4 regions of the Rhizobium leguminosarum genome follow, and region 1 is predicted to be linked to each of the others. Evidence: predicted binding sites of a transcription regulator. Region 1 holds the regulator's gene; each other region holds the start of a gene.
What was found. The regulator LexA, encoded in region 1, represses DNA repair genes until DNA is damaged. The targets are predictions, from matches to a motif close to TGTTCNNNNTGTGTTCNG.

Region 1 (4,244 bases):
GAGATAGACCATGTTCGGGCCGTCGGAAGGGGCATTGTCGGGGTCCTGATGAGTTTCGACGAAGACGCCGGCAATACCGGTAGCCACCGCTGCGCGCGCCAGCGTTTCTACGAATTCCCGCTGACCGCCGGAGGAATCGCCCTGCCCGCCCGGCTGCGCCACGGAATGGGTGGCATCGAAGATAACGGGCGCGCCCATCGCCGCCATGATCGGCAGCGAACGCATGTCGGAGACCAGCGTATTGTAACCAAAGGAGGCGCCGCGCTCGCACAGCAGCACGTTCGGATTGCCGCTGGCGTTGAGCTTCTTCAGAACGTTCTTCATATCCCAGGGAGCGAGGAACTGGCCCTTCTTGACATTGACGACGCGGCCGGTCTTGGCGGCGGCGATGAGAAGGTCGGTCTGGCGGCAGAGGAAGGCCGGGATCTGCAGGACGTCGACGATCTTTGCCACCTCTGCGCATTGCTCGGCGGTATGAACGTCGGTCAGGACGGGAAAGCCGAATTCCTTCTTGAGGTCGGCAAAGACCTCCATGCCCTTTTCGATCCCGATACCGCGTTCGGCCGACAGCGAGGTTCGGTTCGCCTTGTCGAAGGAGCTCTTGTAGACGAGGCCGATGCCGAGCTTTGCGCAAAGCTCCTTCAGCGTCCCGGCCACCATGAAGGCGTGGCCGCGGCTCTCCATCTGGCAGGGACCGGCAATCAGCGACAGACGGCCGGTATTGGAAAAGGTGACCTGGCCTTGGCCTTCGCCGATCCTGACTTCGGAATTCGTATCAGTGCTCATCGTGTTTCCTCGAAGGCGAAGAGCGTGCCCTGCCCGGGCGCGGGCTTCACCAGAATGCGATTGTTCTTGCGCGTGTATGTCACCCCGTTAGCAGCCAAATGCGCTTCTGTCACGGCAAGATCGGCGACAGCAAAGAGGATTGCCCGGCCGCGCAGGCCGCGATCTGCGCATGAGCCGGCGATGTCGAAATAGGCCTCCAGCCCTTCCGGCGTCATCAGGCTGATTTTCGCATTCGACGCCGCGATATCGACGCCGAAACCGGTTTTCTCGACTGCCGATTGCGCCACCGCAAGGCTGACGAAGGCAGCGAAGGCGGCCGGCTCCGGCGTGCAAAGCGCGATCTCGACTATGCCGGTGACGCCATTGACATGCGCCTCCAGCGCGGCGCGGTCGGCCGGCAGCGGATTGACGCGCTCGACGGTGAAAAGCAGGAGATCAGGCGCGCGCAGGTCGCCGGCAAAAGCCAGCTTGAAGCCGGCAATCGTCTCAGAACCGTCCGGCATCGTCATCGGCCGGGTGAACTGCAGCATCTCGCCGGCGCTCGATCCGTTGCCGACGAAATCCTGATGATCGATGCCGGCATCCTTGCTGCCGAAAGCCAGCCCCGAAAGCCCCTCCGCGCCGCAGCGGAAACGGAAGGCCTGGTTGCGGGCCGTGAAGACATTGCCTTGGCGCGCCGACGCCTCGCTCTCCTTGACGCTCGCAATCCCGAGCGGCTCCAGATAGGTCTTGTCGGCAAAAAAGACGCAGGCATTCTCCGTTCCGAAGGGATGGCGCGCATCGGCGGCAACGGTGAAGCCGAGCTTGCCGAGCCTCTCGCGCGCCAGATCGATGTTGACGACCGGCAGCACGACATGATCCAGCGGGTGCGGTTTGGCGGAATGCGCGTTCATGATCTCCCTCCTGGAAAGATCAAGAGATGTGCAGCGCCACCCTCAATACAAGACTTGTGTCCCAATCCGGCGAATGAAAATAAAAATCTCAACGAGTTGGCACCAAGTTTTACGGAAATTTAGCTACTTGCGGAACACATATGGAACATATAGTGTCTGTTCTGGATTTGTTTCAATCACGAGGTCACAACGTCGATGCTCACGCGCAAACAACAGGAGCTTCTCCTTTTCATTCATGAGCGCATGAAGGAATCCGGCGTTCCGCCATCTTTCGACGAAATGAAGGATGCCCTGGACCTCGCCTCCAAGTCCGGGATTCATCGCTTGATTACAGCGCTTGAGGAGCGAGGCTTCATTCGCCGCCTACCGAATCGCGCCCGCGCGCTCGAGGTCATCAAGCTTCCGGAGGCCTACAGCCCGAGCATTCAGCCCCGGCGCGGCTTTTCGCCGAGCGTCATCGAGGGCAGCCTCGGCAAGCCGCAGCCGGTCGCCACTCCTGCTCCCGCAAAACCCGTCGCCGACAACGGCAACTCGGTCTCCGTGCCGGTCATGGGCCGAATCGCTGCCGGTGTGCCGATCTCGGCGATCCAGAACAATACCCACGACATCGTCGTTCCGGCCGACATGCTCGGCTCCGGTGAACATTATGCGCTCGAGGTCAAGGGCGATTCGATGATCGACGCCGGCATCTTCGACGGCGACACCGTGATCATCCGCAACGGCAGTACCGCAAGTCCGGGCGACATCGTCGTTGCTCTCGTCGACGACGAAGAAGCGACACTCAAGCGCTTCCGCCGCAAGGGCGCCTCGATCGCGCTGGAAGCGGCCAACCCGGCTTACGAGACCCGGATTTTCGGGCCGGACCGTGTCAAGGTTCAGGGTAAACTCGTCGGTCTCATTCGCCGCTATCACTGACATTGGCCAGGCCGGATTCGGTAAAACTGTTGCTGCGCCAGTCATAGGCACGATGGCGCATCCATGGCCGCGACAATGCATCGAATGCGGTTGCGACCTCCAGGCCGGTGTCCGTGAAGCGCAACTCGATGGAACCGGTCCTGCGCAGCGTCTCACCGGTGAAGAGCGTCGCACCTGAGCGGCAATTGTTGAAGCGAAGGCGGACCGACGTCACGACGATATCGGCAGCGTCGCATGCCGGGCCGAGATAGGCAGCGTTGTCGATGACGGTTACCACCTGACCATTGCCGAGCCTTGATATGCACCAGGCCTTCTTGACGCAGGAAAAGCGGTTTGCGTCACCGCCCGCTGCGGCCGTCCGCATCGCGGTCCTTGCTTCGTTCTGCTGATCGCGGGAAAGCCTGACGCGGCGGTCTTCTCCCTCAGGCGGGATAGCAGGACCATCCAGCATCTTCGGCGGATCATGCCTCGGCAGGACCAGCGCTCTCTGCCACTGGTCGAAGATGAAGTCCGACGGTCTTTCACGGTTGGACGCCATTGCCGCCGCCTCGACGACCGCGACGAGACTGCCATCCTCCGAAATCACCAGATCCGGCGGCCGGGGAACCGGCAGAAGCAGCAGGATGAGTGTTGCGACCGCGATGATCGATGTGCCGACATGGCGCAACCGGGTGCGGAGCAGCGTCAGCAGCAGAAAGCCTGCCACGGCGACGGCGAAATACCAGGCGGGCAAGCGGCCGACGTCGATATTGCCACCCCAGCCGGACACCGTCTTTGCGACCGCGATCACCAAATCAAGGCCGAATCCGACGACCTTCCAGGCCCAAACATCCAGACCGAAAGGCATGAGCAGCATCGCCAGCAGACCTGCCGGCATGATGATGAAGGAGATGATCGGCATCGTCGCGAGGTTTGCCGGCAGGCCGTAGGCGGTCAGGCGATGAAAATGCTCGATCGAAAACAGCGCGGTTGAAAAACCGCCGATCAGCGAGGTCAGGAAGACGCCGCCGAAGAAACCGGCAACTGTAACGACCGGCCGGATGATCGGCAGCTTCAGAAAGGCGTTTTCGCGGACGCGCCGGTCCTTCCACAGCTGATAGCCCGAGACCAGCGCCAATGTCGCGGCAAAGGACATTTGGAAGCTCGGTCCCAAGACCTCGGACGGCGAAATGGCAATGATGACGAGAGCGGAGAGCGCGACATTGCGCAGGCTGATCGACGGCCGGTCGAAGAAGACCGCAATCAACATGATGGCCATCATGATGAAGGCGCGTTCGGCAGAGACCGCAAAGCCGGAGATCAGGAAATAGGCGGTGACGGCGATGAGCGCGCCGGCGGCAGCGATCTTCTTCGTCGGGTAGGCCTCAGCGATGCCGGGAAAGAGGCTGAGCAGCATCCGGAAGCCGACGAAGAAGATGCCGGCCGACAGCGCCATGTTGAGACCGGAGATGGCGATGATATGAGCCAGACCGGATTGGCGCAGCGCCTCCGTCGTCGCATCCGAAATGGCGCGCCGCTCATCCGTCACCAGAGCAGCGGCAAAAGCACCGGTGTCGCCGGGCAGGATCGACCTTATGCGGTCGCCAATCCCGCTGCGCAGCCGGTAGAGCCCTTCGAGCAGCGCTTCCGCTGTCGATCTTGCAGCCTGGG
Region 2 (4,244 bases), on a different replicon from region 1:
GTGACGACCGGCCGAACCTTGTGCTGGATCGCCAGGGTGTTGAGCTCGTGCAGGCGCAATTGATCGTTCGGCCGCCGGCGCAAGGTCAGGGCCATATAGGCGCGGTCGCCAAATATCTCCTTCACTTTGCGCAGATGGACAGCGCATGCGTCATCGGCCTCGTCGGGGATCAGGATGGCGAGCAGGCCCTCTGCATAAAGGGCCACATCCGTCAGATCGAGAACGCACTTGCCTTTGCCGTCCCGCTCCTTGCCGAGTGACAGAAGCCGGCAAAGCCCCGAATAGGCGGCCCGGTCCGTCGGATACAGCAGCATCGAGATGCCATCTGTCAGATCGAGCCTGCAGCCGACGACGAGCCGGGGCGTGACGTCGACGATCATCTCTTCGACCAGCGAGGAGACGGACTGCTTTTCTTCAAACGGTTCGATCATCGTCGCGGCCAGAGACAGCTTTTCGATACCGAAACCGGGATCGATCTTCTCGATGCTGGCACAGAGAAGCTTTGTCAGACGGGGGATGTCACGCACCGGCTTGGCAGTGCCGGCACGCAGCGACTGCAATGTGTTGTCGACGCGATAGATGATCAGATCGGCGCGGCGAACGCCCTGCCCGCGCGTCTCCAATGCGGCGCAGAGTTCGACCACGAGCTTGCCGATATATTTGGCGATGGTTTCGGCGGCCCCGATCGGCTCAGAAAAGGATCTGATCACTTCGATCAGGTCCGCTGTGCGAATGGGGTCGATCGGTTCGGCAAGTCGCCCGAACATTTGATCGAGCCGACGGCCGACCTCCGGCCCGAAGCGCAGTGTCAGAGGCGCCCGCGGCGTTGCGGAAAGCTCGCCGACGGTGCGAAACCCAAGTACCCCCAGACCGCTGACGATGTCGGAAGGCAGACGAAGGCTGGAAATCGGCAGGTTGACGACGGCCTTGGCCGTTTCTCCAACCGGCGCGATGATCACCTGCCGCCGCGTGGCGCGGGCAATGGCGTGGGCGCCGCCCCAGGTGTCGGCGATGGCGCCTCGGGCCTGAAGACCGTGGCCTCTTAAAGCGTTGACGAGGCCGGTCAGCATCGGCAACTCGCCGCCGCGCAGATGGTCCGCCCCCTCGGTGTCCATGACGATGCCGTCGGGCCTGTCGATCGCCACCACCGGCGTATATTGGCGCAGCATCCACAGCGCCAGGCGCTCAACCGCCGCGGCATCACCGATGGGGTCGGCATCGACGAGATGCTGGCCGGATATCATCGCCTGGGCTTTCGCGGCAGGCATGCCGACCCGAACGCCGGACTTGAAGGCCGCAGCGTCGACCGCGGCGACGGTGCGTTTCGATCCACTGCGCGCAACGACCACGACAGGTGTTTCAGGCAAAATTCCAGGATCGGCGCGTCTGATCCTGTCCGTCGCGAGCGTGGGGAGAAAGACTGATACGACCCGTGGCATCGCAGGCACCTATTTCAAATTCCGCGGCTTCTCCCGCTCTTGCTCTGATCAATTCCGCCAGCCACCGCGCCCGCCCGATGCCCGGCACGGGAAGCGGCTCGGAAGGCAGGACGCTGATGCGCCAGCGTGTCGTCGCGGCCGTCGGCTGCCCGAAATCAGCTGCCTCCGTCGGACGCCGCCATCGTCGCAGCGCAATGCCGATCGTTCCGGAAGCCTCGGCCGCCAGCTGCAGGCGCCGCGAGGCGGTCATCGGCAGGCGCACAAGCTCGGCAACGACGGCGCCAAGCCCGCCAAAACGCAGGCCCTCTTCGAAATTGGTGAGCACATCCTCTTCCCGGTCGGCCTCGACATAGATCACCCGATCATGATGGAGGCCCGCCTGCGCCAATGCTGGTGCAAACAGATCCGGCCGTGTCAGGCACCAGAGGACCTCGCCTTTCGTGCGCGCGACAATCCCGGCGACGAACAGAGCGGCCGCCGCGCCATGCACCGCGTCGGCGCCACCACCAGCCACTTCGTGCAAGGCGCCGCGGGCCAGCCCACCACCGGGTAGCTTGGCGTCGATCTCGGCAATTCCGAACGACAACACCTCGCCCTTGCGCGCAGCTCCGCCTTCAAGCCGCCGGATGCGGTCCTGAAGTTCGGAAATGACGGGGTTGGCGGCTGTGATTGGCATCGGTTTCCAACATCAAGAGTGCATTTGCATAGCCACAAAAAGCTGATATGTTCTGTTTTTGTTCTTTAAACAGCAATGAGTCAACGGGCAAGAATCGGGTGGACAGCAGTGAGCATCACGAGACAGCTGTTGCTCAATCGATTCATCAAGCAGATTCAACTCGATGCTGAATGTCTTGAAAAATTTCGTGGATGAGAAAATAGAGATATGCCCGGCCTGCTGACGCTCAGAGATTTCAAGGGACCGGGTGATTACCGTCCAATGCAAGCCGTGCGGGCAACAGGGCGAGCTTGATCGCAAGGCGCTGGTGAAACAGTTTGGCGCCAGCATGCGTTTTGTGGATCTGCGCCGTCGCATGGCGATGGGTTGCGACAAGATGCATTGTCCGGACGGGCAGGATAGATGCGGGACGGGATTTCCCTGTTTACTGGAGGCGGCCTTGGTTTTTGAGCCGCAAAAGCCCACGTGATCGCTGGAGCTTTCAAAGCTTGATTGCGTTCCGAAAGGATCGGAAATTTCGCCTTGAGCCGCATTGGATAGGAGGACGGCAATGTGTAATCTCTATAATGTGACGACCACGCGCGACGCGGTTCTGCAGTTTACAAAGGCGTTCCGAGATCGAGCCGGTTGGAATGAAGCCTCTTTCGATGTTTATCCAGGCTATCAGGCGCCGATCGTCCGCATTGCCGAGGACGGCCAGCGCGAGATTGCCCGGGCGACCTGGGGAATGCCGTCGCCGCCGGCTTATGTAAAAAATTACGATCCCGGCGTCACCAATATCCGCAATGTAAACTCCCCACATTGGCGCCGGTGGCTCGGGCCTACCAGCCGCTGCGTCGTGCCGTTCACGTCTTTTGCCGAACCTGATCCTGCCAGCAAAGTCGAGGGCGGACGCGTGCCGAACGCTTGGTTCGCCGGCAATGAAGATCGGCCGCTGATGTTTTTCGCGGGCTTCTGGACGCCCTGGAAAGGCGTGCGGAAGGTCAGGGATGGCGAACAGGAATACGAACTGTTCGGTTTTTTGACGACCTCACCCAACGAAATCGTCTCGCCGGTTCATCAAAAGGCCATGCCCTCCATTCTGACCACGCCTGAAGAAGTCGAGACCTGGCTGACAGCACCTTGGGATGAAGCCCGCCATCTACAGCGTCCGCTCCCGGGCAACATGCTTGTGATCGTGCCGCCGCAGGCCAAACTAAAGCCGGACGAGGAAGGTCTGTTGCTTTGATCACCAACACCATGCACGACCAGAGCAGTCAGATGCCCGTTCACGACATGCCGGCTTACCGTCTGGGAACTGACGGAATGGGTGTCGTGCAACCCGTGCGCAAAATCATCCATGTCGACATGGATGCCTTTTATGCCTCGGTCGAGCAACGTGACAATCCGGAGCTGCGTGGCCTGCCACTGGCCGTCGGCGGGTCGGCGGCACGCGGTGTCGTAGCGGCCGCAAGTTACGAGGCCCGTGTCTTCGGCGTGCATTCGGCCATGCCGTCGGTCACCGCCAAGCGCAAATGTCCGGACTTGATCTTTGTGCCGCCGCGCTTCGACGTCTACAAGGCGGTATCGCAGCAGATCCGCGAGATCTTCGCCGAATATACGCCGCTGATCGAGCCGCTGTCGCTGGACGAAGCCTATCTCGATGTCACCGAGAACCTGAAGGGCATGGAGATCGCCACGGAGATTGCGCTGGAGATCCGAGCGAAGATCAAGGCGGTCACAGGCCTCAATGCCTCGGCAGGCATTTCTTACAACAAGTTTCTCGCCAAGATGGCGAGCGATCTGAACAAGCCGAATGGACAGGCTGTCATCACGCCGAAGAACGGCCCGGGTTTTGTCGAAGCCCTCCCCGTCAAGAAATTCCATGGGATTGGGCCGGCCACGGCCGAGCGGATGAAACGGCATGGAATCGAGACGGGGCTTGATCTCAAGTCGAAGTCCCTCGCGTTCCTTCAGCAGAATTTCGGGAAGGCCGGTCCTTATTTCTACGGCATTGCCCGTGGGATCGATGAACGGCAGGTTAGACCTGATCGCATCCGTAAGTCCGTCGGAGCGGAAGACACCTTCGTTGAGGACATCGACGATCTCGATCGGGCTAAAGCCGACCTGCGGCCATTGGCCGAGAAAGT
Region 3 (4,244 bases), 360 kb from region 1:
GTGCGATCACCTCGATGCCGAGGCGCTTGGCATCCTGACGGAAATCATTGACCTTTTCGGTGTTGGACATGTCGAGCGTCATCGAGGCGGCGAGGAATTCGACCGGGTAATGCGCCTTCATGTAGGCCGTCTGGTAGGAGACGATGGCATAGGCGGCGGCATGCGACTTGTTGAAGCCGTAATTGGCGAACTTCGCCAGCAGTTCGAAGATATTGTCGGCCTGCGGCTTCGATACGCCATTCTTGACCGCGCCAACGACGAAGCGTTCGCGCTGCTGGTCCATCTCGGCCTTGATCTTCTTGCCCATGGCGCGGCGCAGAAGGTCGGCTTCGCCAAGCGAATAGCCTGATAGTACCTGGGCGATCTGCATCACCTGTTCCTGATAAACGATGACGCCTTGCGTTTCCTTGAGCAGGTGGTCGATCATCGGATGGATCGATTCCAGCTCTTCTTCGCCGTGCTTGCGGGCATTGTAGGTCGGGATATTCTCCATCGGGCCAGGACGATAGAGCGCCACCAGCGCGATGATGTCCTCGATGCAGTCCGGCTTCATGCCGATCAGCGCCTTGCGCATGCCGGCACTTTCCACCTGGAACACGCCGACCGTCTCGCCGCGCGACAGCATCTCGTAGGTCTTCTTGTCGTCGAGAGGAATGGCCGCGAGATCGACCTTGACGCCAAGCTTGGCGACGAAATCGACCGCGACCTTCAGCACGGTCAGCGTCTTCAGGCCGAGGAAGTCGAACTTGACGAGACCTGCCTGCTCCACCCATTTCATGTTGAACTGGGTGACCGGCATGTCCGAACGCGGATCGCGATACATCGGCACCAGCTTGGAAAGCGGCCGGTCGCCGATGACGATGCCGGCGGCATGGGTCGAGGCATGGCGGTAAAGCCCCTCGATCTTCTGGGCGATATCAAGCAGCCGCGCGACAACAGGTTCCTTTGCCGCCTCCTCCTGCAGCTTCGGCTCCTCCTCGATCGCCTTGGACAGCGGCGTCGGATTGGCGGGATTGTTCGGCACGAGTTTGCAGATCTTGTCGACCTGGCCATAGGGCATTTCCAGCACGCGGCCGACGTCGCGAAGGGCGGCGCGCGCTTGCAGCGAACCGAAAGTGATGATCTGCGCCACCTGCTCGCGGCCATACTTGGCCTGGACATAGCGGATCACCTCTTCGCGGCGGTCCTGGCAGAAATCGATGTCGAAGTCCGGCATCGAGACGCGTTCCGGATTGAGGAAGCGCTCGAAGAGCAGCGAAAAACGCAAGGGATCGACGTCGGTGATCGTCAATGCATAGGCGACCAGCGAGCCGGCGCCCGAACCGCGGCCGGGACCGACCGGAATGTCATGCTGCTTGGCCCATTTGATGAAGTCGGCAACGATCAGGAAGTAACCGGGAAAACGCATGCGCTCGATGACGCTGAGCTCGAAATCCAGCCGTTCGCGATAATCCTTTTCCTCGTAACCCGGCGACATGCCGAGCGTTGCAAGCCGCATATCCAGTCCTTCGACCGCCTGGCGGCGCAGCTCGCTCGCCTCGGCGCGTTCGGCCTCCTCGGCATCGTCGGTCGCCCCGGTGAAGCGTGGCAGGATCGGCTTTCGCGTCTTCAGCACGAAGGAGCAGCGCGTGGCAATCTCGATCGTATTTTCCAGTGCTTCCGGCAGGTCGGCGAAAAGCTTGACCATCTCGGCCCGGCTCTTCAGATAGTGATCCGGCGTCAGGCGAAAGCGGCTGTCGTCGGAGACGATGGCGTTGTGCGCGACCGCCATCAGCGCATCATGGGCGTCGTAATCGTCGCGGGTCGGAAAGAAGGCCTCGTTGGTCGCAACCAGCGGCAGGTCGTGGGCATAGGCGAGCCCGATAATCTTCTGCTCGTGCCGCTTGTCGTAGGTGCCGTGCCGCTGCAGCTCGACATAGAGCCTATCGCCGAAGAGGCGCTTGAGCGTGAGCAGCCGGGCTTCCGCCTGAGCGGGATGGCCTTCCTTGATCGCCACGTCGACCGGCCCGGTCAAGGCGCCGCTCAATGCGATCAGCCCTTCCGTGCCTGCCTCCTCAAGCCAGGAGGCGCTGATATGAACGGCCTGGTTGCTCTCGCCGCCGAGATAGGCCCGGCTGACAAGATCGACCAGCCGTTCGTAACCGGCATCCGTCGCGGCAAGAAGAACGATCGCCGGCAGCTTGACCAGGGCCTGCTGGCCGCCGCGCTTTTCCGTTTCCAACCCGTCTCCCATATCGATCGAGACCTGACAGCCGATGATCGGCTGCAGGCCGTCCTCCATCGCCTTCTGGGAGAATTCGAGGGCGACAAACAGATTGTTGGTGTCGGTAATCGCAATCGCCGGCTGGCTGTCGCCGGTCGCCTTGTAGAGGATCTTCTTCAGCGGCAGGGCGCCCTCGAGAAGCGAATAGGCGGAATGGACCCTCAGGTGGATGAAACCCGGCGTACCGCCGGTCGCCTCACCCGTTGAACCCTTTGCCGTATCCGCCATAACATGCCTTCCCAATCACCCGAATGAATCGGACGCATTGTCGGCATAGAGGGCGATGATGTCCAGAAGAAGTCCCGCGTCCGGACCGCATGATTACCATGCGGTCCCCTGAAAAGTTTAGAGCGCCATGACGATGAGCGAGAAGCTGGCAACGAACATTGCGATGGAGGTGAATGCTGCGATATCACGGATCATGTCAGTCATCGGGCTCTCCTTTACTCGTTATGTTTTCAATTTGTTCCATGTATGTTCTGTTGTCAACAGGAATCTTTTCCTTCTTTCTTGTGTTCGAAAATCCCAGGAAATAGGCGACGAATCGGCTAAGGGCCGGCGCCCGATGTGATCGGCAGCAGCCTTGCCCTTTCCCGATCCGCCGCAGATCGGTCATGGTGCTCAGGCGGCAGACCTCCTCAGGGCGACTCTTTATTTCTCACCTATGTTCCCTTTTTGTTCTTTACATACCGCGGCATATTTGCCAGCATCGGGCCGAGAGGAGAATGACATGCTCGATATTGCGATGCTGAACGAATTCGTCGTGGAGGCGAAGGCTGCGACCTATGTCGGCGGCGGCGTGGCGCGCGCGTCCTGTCGGCCGGGTGCCCACGATATCGGTTACGAACGCGGCGACTGGCGCTATCTCGACAGCTATTTCGGCGGGACCGATTTCGCCGGACAGGAAGTGGTGTGGCTTGCCGACGAGCCCGTCTGGGCGATGAATTATTTCGGCTGCGTCATTGCGCCTGAGCTCATCGACGGCACAGCAGCCGGAGCAGTGATCAAGGCCGCACTTTCGGCGATGTATCGCGAGGGCCGGTTTCTTGGCGGGATGGAATTCGACCATCCGTTCGGCCGCTATATCGACAGCAGCGAAGGCGGCTGCGAGCGGTTCATCGGCCACGAATGCATCATGGTCGATGGCCAGAAGGCCTATATGCTCGATTATCGCGGCGGGCTGGTCATCCCCTGATTATGGCCCACGGCTGTTCTGTTAAAAGTGCATAATATCCCGCCAGGAGGTCGGCGAGATTAGCCCTCATCCGGCTGCCTCCACCTCTGCCTGGGGCGAGACGAGTGGCTCGACCCCGGTAGGTTAGTGCCCGTCCACAAACGGTAAACCACTGAAATTATTGGAGGAATAGCGATATTGCGACGGGCAAAGCCCGGCGGTTTCAGGTATACTTTAGATCAAGCCATTGATTCTAAAGACAAACCCGCAACCGCCGGAGCCGACAATGCGCCAAGAACGCACCGTCCAAGCCAATATATTCGATCTTTTCGCCGAACACGAGATCGGCCGCGAGCTGAAAGCCATGTCGCAATGGCTGGATGAGCATCGTGATCTGCTCGGGCTGGTAGCGCAGGACCTGCGCCGCCACGGCGTCAAGGAGACCGGCCGCGAGGGCCTGCCGGCGGAGGCCGTGCTGCGTTGCGCCCTGCTCAAACAACACCGTCAGTTGAGTTATGAGGAGTTGGCCTTTCATCTGGAAGATTCCGCCTCGTTCCGGGCCTTTGCCCGGCTGCCGTGGGGGTGGAACCCGAAGAAGTCGGTCTTGCACAAGACGATCAGCGCGATCCGGGCCGGGACCTTTGAAGCGATCAATCGCGTGCTGTTGACGAGCGCCCGGCAGGACAAGGTGGAACGCGGCAAGGTCGTGCGCATCGACAGCACCGTCACTTCGGCGCTGATGCACGAACCGAGCGACAGTAGTCTTTTGTGGGACTGCGTGCGGGTGATGGTGCGGCTGTTGCAGCA
Region 4 (4,244 bases), 1.9 Mb from region 1:
TCGAGATCATCGACCATCGGTTAGCATTTCTAACCAAGGCATTCTGAATTGGCAACTTAATCGCTCAGATCCTCCGTACTATCTTTCAGTCGAGGTCAACGAAGGCTTCGAAAGGAAAGGCAATGCGAAGGATTTTCAAAAGCCCCCTCCTGCGGTTTTTCACGGCGGTGACCCTGGTTGGCGCGGCGACCAGTTCGTTCGGCGCCGATACCGTGAAGCACCGAGAAACTCAGCAGCAACAAACAAGCGAGAACAGAATGCAGCAACATCCCTATGTCGGCATGTGGGTTACGGATGATGGCCGCGTCCGCCACGAACTTCTGCCCAATGGCCGCTACGACGAAGCCCGCGGCAGCCGGGAAAGCGCCTACCGGGGACGCTACGAAGTCACCGGAAGCCACATCGAATATTGGGATGACACGGGCTTCACGGCCGACGGCGATTTCGTCGATGGCAATACCCTCCACCACGGCGGCATGGTGCTTCGGCGCAAATGATGTGCCGCCTGGAAGGCAACATCACACAGGAGAAGGCCGCATTTGACGGCCGGAAAGGATGACGATCATGTCCTCCCCAACCCCCATCTGGTTCATCACCGGTGCATCGTCCGGCCTCGGCCGGGCGCTCGCCGAAGCCGTTCTGGCCCGTGGCTGGCGCGCCGCCATGACGGCGCGCAGACCCGAGACCCTGGCAAATCTCACGGCAGAGCACGGGGACCGCGCGCTTGCCCTTGCACTCGATGTGACGGACAGCAACGCCATCGCCGGCGCCGTTCATGACGCCGAAACGCATTTCGGTGCGATCGACGTCCTCGTCAACAATGCCGGCTACGGCTACCTCTCGGCGATCGAAGAGGGCGACGATATTGAGATACGCGCCCAGTTCGAGACCAATGTCTTCGGATTGATCGATGTGACCAAGCACGTCCTGCCGGGTATGCGTTCACGCCGGCAAGGGCATATCTTCAACGTCTCCTCGCTTGGCGGGCTCGTCGCCTTTGCTGCAACCGGCTACTATCACGCCACCAAGTTCGCGGTCGAAGCCTTGTCGGAATCGCTTTTCCATGAGGTCAAACCGCTCGGCATCGATGTGACGATCCTCGAACCCGGCGCCTTCCGCACGGATTGGGCCGGCCGGTCGATGGTCGAATCCAGCACGATCATCGAAGACTATGCCGAAACGTCCGGCAAGCGGCGCCAGGCCACCCGCTCGATCTCCGGCAACCAGCCGGGCGATCCCGCGCGCGCGGCAACCGCGATCATATCAGCGTTCGAAGCGGACGCGCCGCCGCTGCGCCTGCTGCTCGGCGCGCCCGCCCTGAAGATCGCCCGAGAACGGCTGGATGCGCTGCGCGCAAACTTCGACGCCTGGGCAGAGACGACGCTCAGTGCTGATTTCCCACGCTAACCGCCACGAAAACCCTCAGCCGCATCGCCAGGCGAGCGGCCCACACATGGAGCTTGAAATGTCTGATATCAAAGGAAAAGTCATTGCCATCACCGGAGCCAGCAGCGGCATCGGAGAGGCTGCGGCTAAGGTGCTGGCTGCCGCAGGCGCCCATATCGTGATCGGTGCCCGCCGCACGGAGCGCCTGGAGGAACTCGCCGGCGAAATCGCCGCAAAGGGCGGGTCGGTTCGCCTGCGAAAGCTTGACGTCGCCGACCGAGTGGATGTGGAAGCCTTCGCAGGCTTTGCCAAGTCCGAATTCGGCCGGTTGGATGTCATCGTCAACAATGCCGGCGTCATGCCGCTCTCGCCGCTCGACGCCCTCAAGGTCGACGAATGGGACCGGATGATCGACGTCAACATCAAGGGCGTTCTCTACGGCATCGCGGCAGCGCTTCCGATCATGAAGGCGCAGGGATCGGGGCAGATCATCAACCTGTCTTCGATCGGCGGCCACAGCGTCTCTCCGACGGCCGCCGTCTATTGCGCGACGAAATTTGCGGTGCGTGCGATCTCGGACGGATTGCGGCAGGAGACCGATCGTATCCGCGTGACCGTCATCTCTCCCGGCACGACGACATCGGAACTGGCCGACACGATCACCGATCCGACGGCGCGGGACGCTATGAAGGCTTTCAGGGCGATCACGATCAGCCCCGAGGCCGTCGCCAATTCCATCCTCTACGCCATCAGCCAGCCTGATGACGTCGATGTCAGCGAGATCATCATCCGGCCGACTGCCAGCCCGCATTGAGTGGCTGACACCGCTGCAGTTCCTGCAAAAGCGCAGAGCGGTTTTGCGTCCGGAATTGCGGAAAACGAAAGGCCTCCGCCGCCTAAAAACCCAGCGACTGCTGGGCAGGCAGCGGCGGTGCGAGGTTGACGCCTTCGAGCTCCAGCATGCGGGCCTTCGATGACGAACCGCCGGGCGCGGAAAAGCCGCCGATCTTGCCGCCGGCCGCAAGCACCCGATGGCAGGGAATGATCAGAGCAACCGGGTTCTTCGCCATCGCCTGGCCGACGTCGCGGGCGGCTTCCGGCCCGACGCCGAGCTCCTTGGCCAGCGCGCCGTAAGTGGTGGTGCGGCCCCAGCCGACACGCCTTGCCGCCGCATAAATATCCCGGAAGAAGGCATCCTGGCCGGCAAGGTCGAGTTCGACGCCGGAAAAATCCGTCTCTTCGCCCTGGAAGTAGCGTTTCACGGCGGCGACCGTCTCCAGCACAGCAGGCGTCGGCGCGCCGGCTTCGGCATCCGGCAGGCGGCGCAGCAGCAGCCGTTCGGTCGCTTCCGCTGATTTGGTCGGCAGTTGGAAACGGGTGATGCCTGCGTCGCTAGGCGATGCCGCAGAAACCACCCGCGGTTTCGAAGATGAGATAGTGGTGTATGGTCTCAGCCATGACACAGCCTCCGCGTTTTCGATGATTTCAAAATCGTATGGGACGGCCGCCGTTTCAACCCGTTTCTTGCGCGCGCCGCGCTTCCAGGAAATATTGCGGTGCACCCCCTGCAATGTCGGTCGAACTCCACTTTCAACCGATCCTGGGCGACGGTTCGGATGAGTGTGACGTCGAGCATATCGAGAAATTATGTTCTTCTTCTGTTCTTGATACCGTTTCCTTTCAGAGTATTCTTCGTCGCGTTTTGACAACGACGAGGTGGGTCATGACGACCTGAAATTCCATGAACCAAATGCCCCTCGACTTCGGAGACGACAAAAATGGGCGCGGACGGCGGAACGAAAGCTACGCCAGCGGAGATCGACTTTTCTTTGCGCTTTGTCCTCCTGATGCCATCGAGCAGCAGGCGGCCGCAATCGCCGATGACTATCGTCGAGCCTTCTCCCTTTCCGGCAGGCCGCGCCTGACGACATTGCATGTGTCGATCATCTGGGTCGGAGACTATCCGAAGCTGCCGGAGGATGTGGTCTTCGCGGCACGACAGGCCGGCGCCATGGTCGAGAGTGCGCCGATCGCAATCACCTTTGACCGGATCATGCGATTCCCGCAGGCGCGAGCGCTTGTGCTTTGCGGCGAGGGCGAACGGAAGCCGCTCACCCGAGTGCATGTCCAACTGGGCGTCGACATGCACAATGCCGGCTTGCGGCACAATATCAACCGCGATTTCACACCGCATATGACGCTGCTCTACGACCGCAAGACCGTGCCGCCGACGAGGCTCGACACACCCGTTTCATGGACGGCGTCCGAATTCCTGCTCATCCACAGTGTTCTCGGAAAAGCCGAACATCGGATCATCGATCGTTGGCCGCTGCTCGGCTGAGGCAATGATGTCTCCGGACCACGCTTGCGCTTGCCCTATTTCCGCTCATATAGCTCGGAATGCCTAACCGAGCGCTGGTTGCAAACGGGAACGAAGACAGCATGGACGTTTCAGAGATCATCATCCCTGGAGATACGCCGGGAACGGAGTGGCGGCTGCCGGTGCTGCGTTTTAAAGGTCACGATCCGAAGGCGCCGAAGATCTATATCCAGGCGGCACTGCATGCCGGCGAGCTGCCGGGAACGGTGCTGCTGCATTTCCTCTGCGAGCGGCTGCGGCAGGCGGAAAACCAAGGCGGGATCGCCGGCGACATCACCATCGTGCCGCAGGCCAATCCGATCGGTGCGGCGCAATCGCATTTCGGCGAGCTGCAGGGCCGTTTCGACCTGGGCTCACGCACCAATTTCAACCGGGATTTTCCGCTGATCTCCATTGTGGATCGCGCCACGCTGATCGAAGGCCTCGATGATTATCCGGCTACCGACAGGTTGAAGCGGCAGCTGCTGCACATGGCGCT

Region 2: BA011_RS38580 (ImuA family protein) is a predicted target of LexA. The motif match lies at 2,164-2,181, and genes of this name have one in related genera.
Region 3: dnaE (DNA polymerase III subunit alpha) is a predicted target of LexA. The motif match lies at 2,728-2,745, and genes of this name have one in related genera.
Region 4: BA011_RS21225 (2'-5' RNA ligase family protein) is a predicted target of LexA. The motif match lies at 3,035-3,052, and genes of this name have one in related genera.

Annotation. Positions count from the first base shown of each region.
Region 1 covers NZ_CP016286.1:1,245,190-1,249,433, reverse strand. The annotation lists gene kdsA (3-deoxy-8-phosphooctulonate synthase) at 1-786, opposite strand, end outside; gene BA011_RS06380 (VOC family protein) at 783-1,679, opposite strand; gene lexA (transcriptional repressor LexA) at 1,875-2,594, shown strand; gene BA011_RS06370 (ComEC/Rec2 family competence protein) at 2,575-4,244, opposite strand, start outside.
Region 2 covers NZ_CP016292.1:51,573-55,816, forward strand. The annotation lists gene BA011_RS38575 (error-prone DNA polymerase) at 1-1,349, opposite strand, end outside; gene BA011_RS38580 (ImuA family protein) at 1,360-2,115, opposite strand; gene BA011_RS43780 (hypothetical protein) at 2,363-2,584, shown strand; gene BA011_RS38585 (SOS response-associated peptidase) at 2,666-3,343, shown strand; gene dinB (DNA polymerase IV) at 3,421-4,244, shown strand, end outside.
Region 3 covers NZ_CP016286.1:881,429-885,672, reverse strand. The annotation lists gene dnaE (DNA polymerase III subunit alpha) at 1-2,491, opposite strand, end outside; gene BA011_RS04550 (DUF5680 domain-containing protein) at 2,994-3,458, shown strand; gene BA011_RS04545 (ISNCY family transposase) at 3,724-4,244, shown strand, end outside.
Region 4 covers NZ_CP016286.1:4,365,796-4,370,039, reverse strand. The annotation lists gene BA011_RS21250 (LysR family transcriptional regulator) at 1-17, opposite strand, end outside; gene BA011_RS41890 (Atu4866 domain-containing protein) at 123-497, shown strand; gene BA011_RS21240 (oxidoreductase) at 556-1,407, shown strand; gene BA011_RS21235 (SDR family oxidoreductase) at 1,466-2,200, shown strand; partial or broken gene BA011_RS21230 (methylated-DNA--[protein]-cysteine S-methyltransferase) at 2,283-2,844, opposite strand; gene BA011_RS21225 (2'-5' RNA ligase family protein) at 3,128-3,727, shown strand; gene BA011_RS21220 (succinylglutamate desuccinylase/aspartoacylase domain-containing protein) at 3,829-4,244, shown strand, end outside.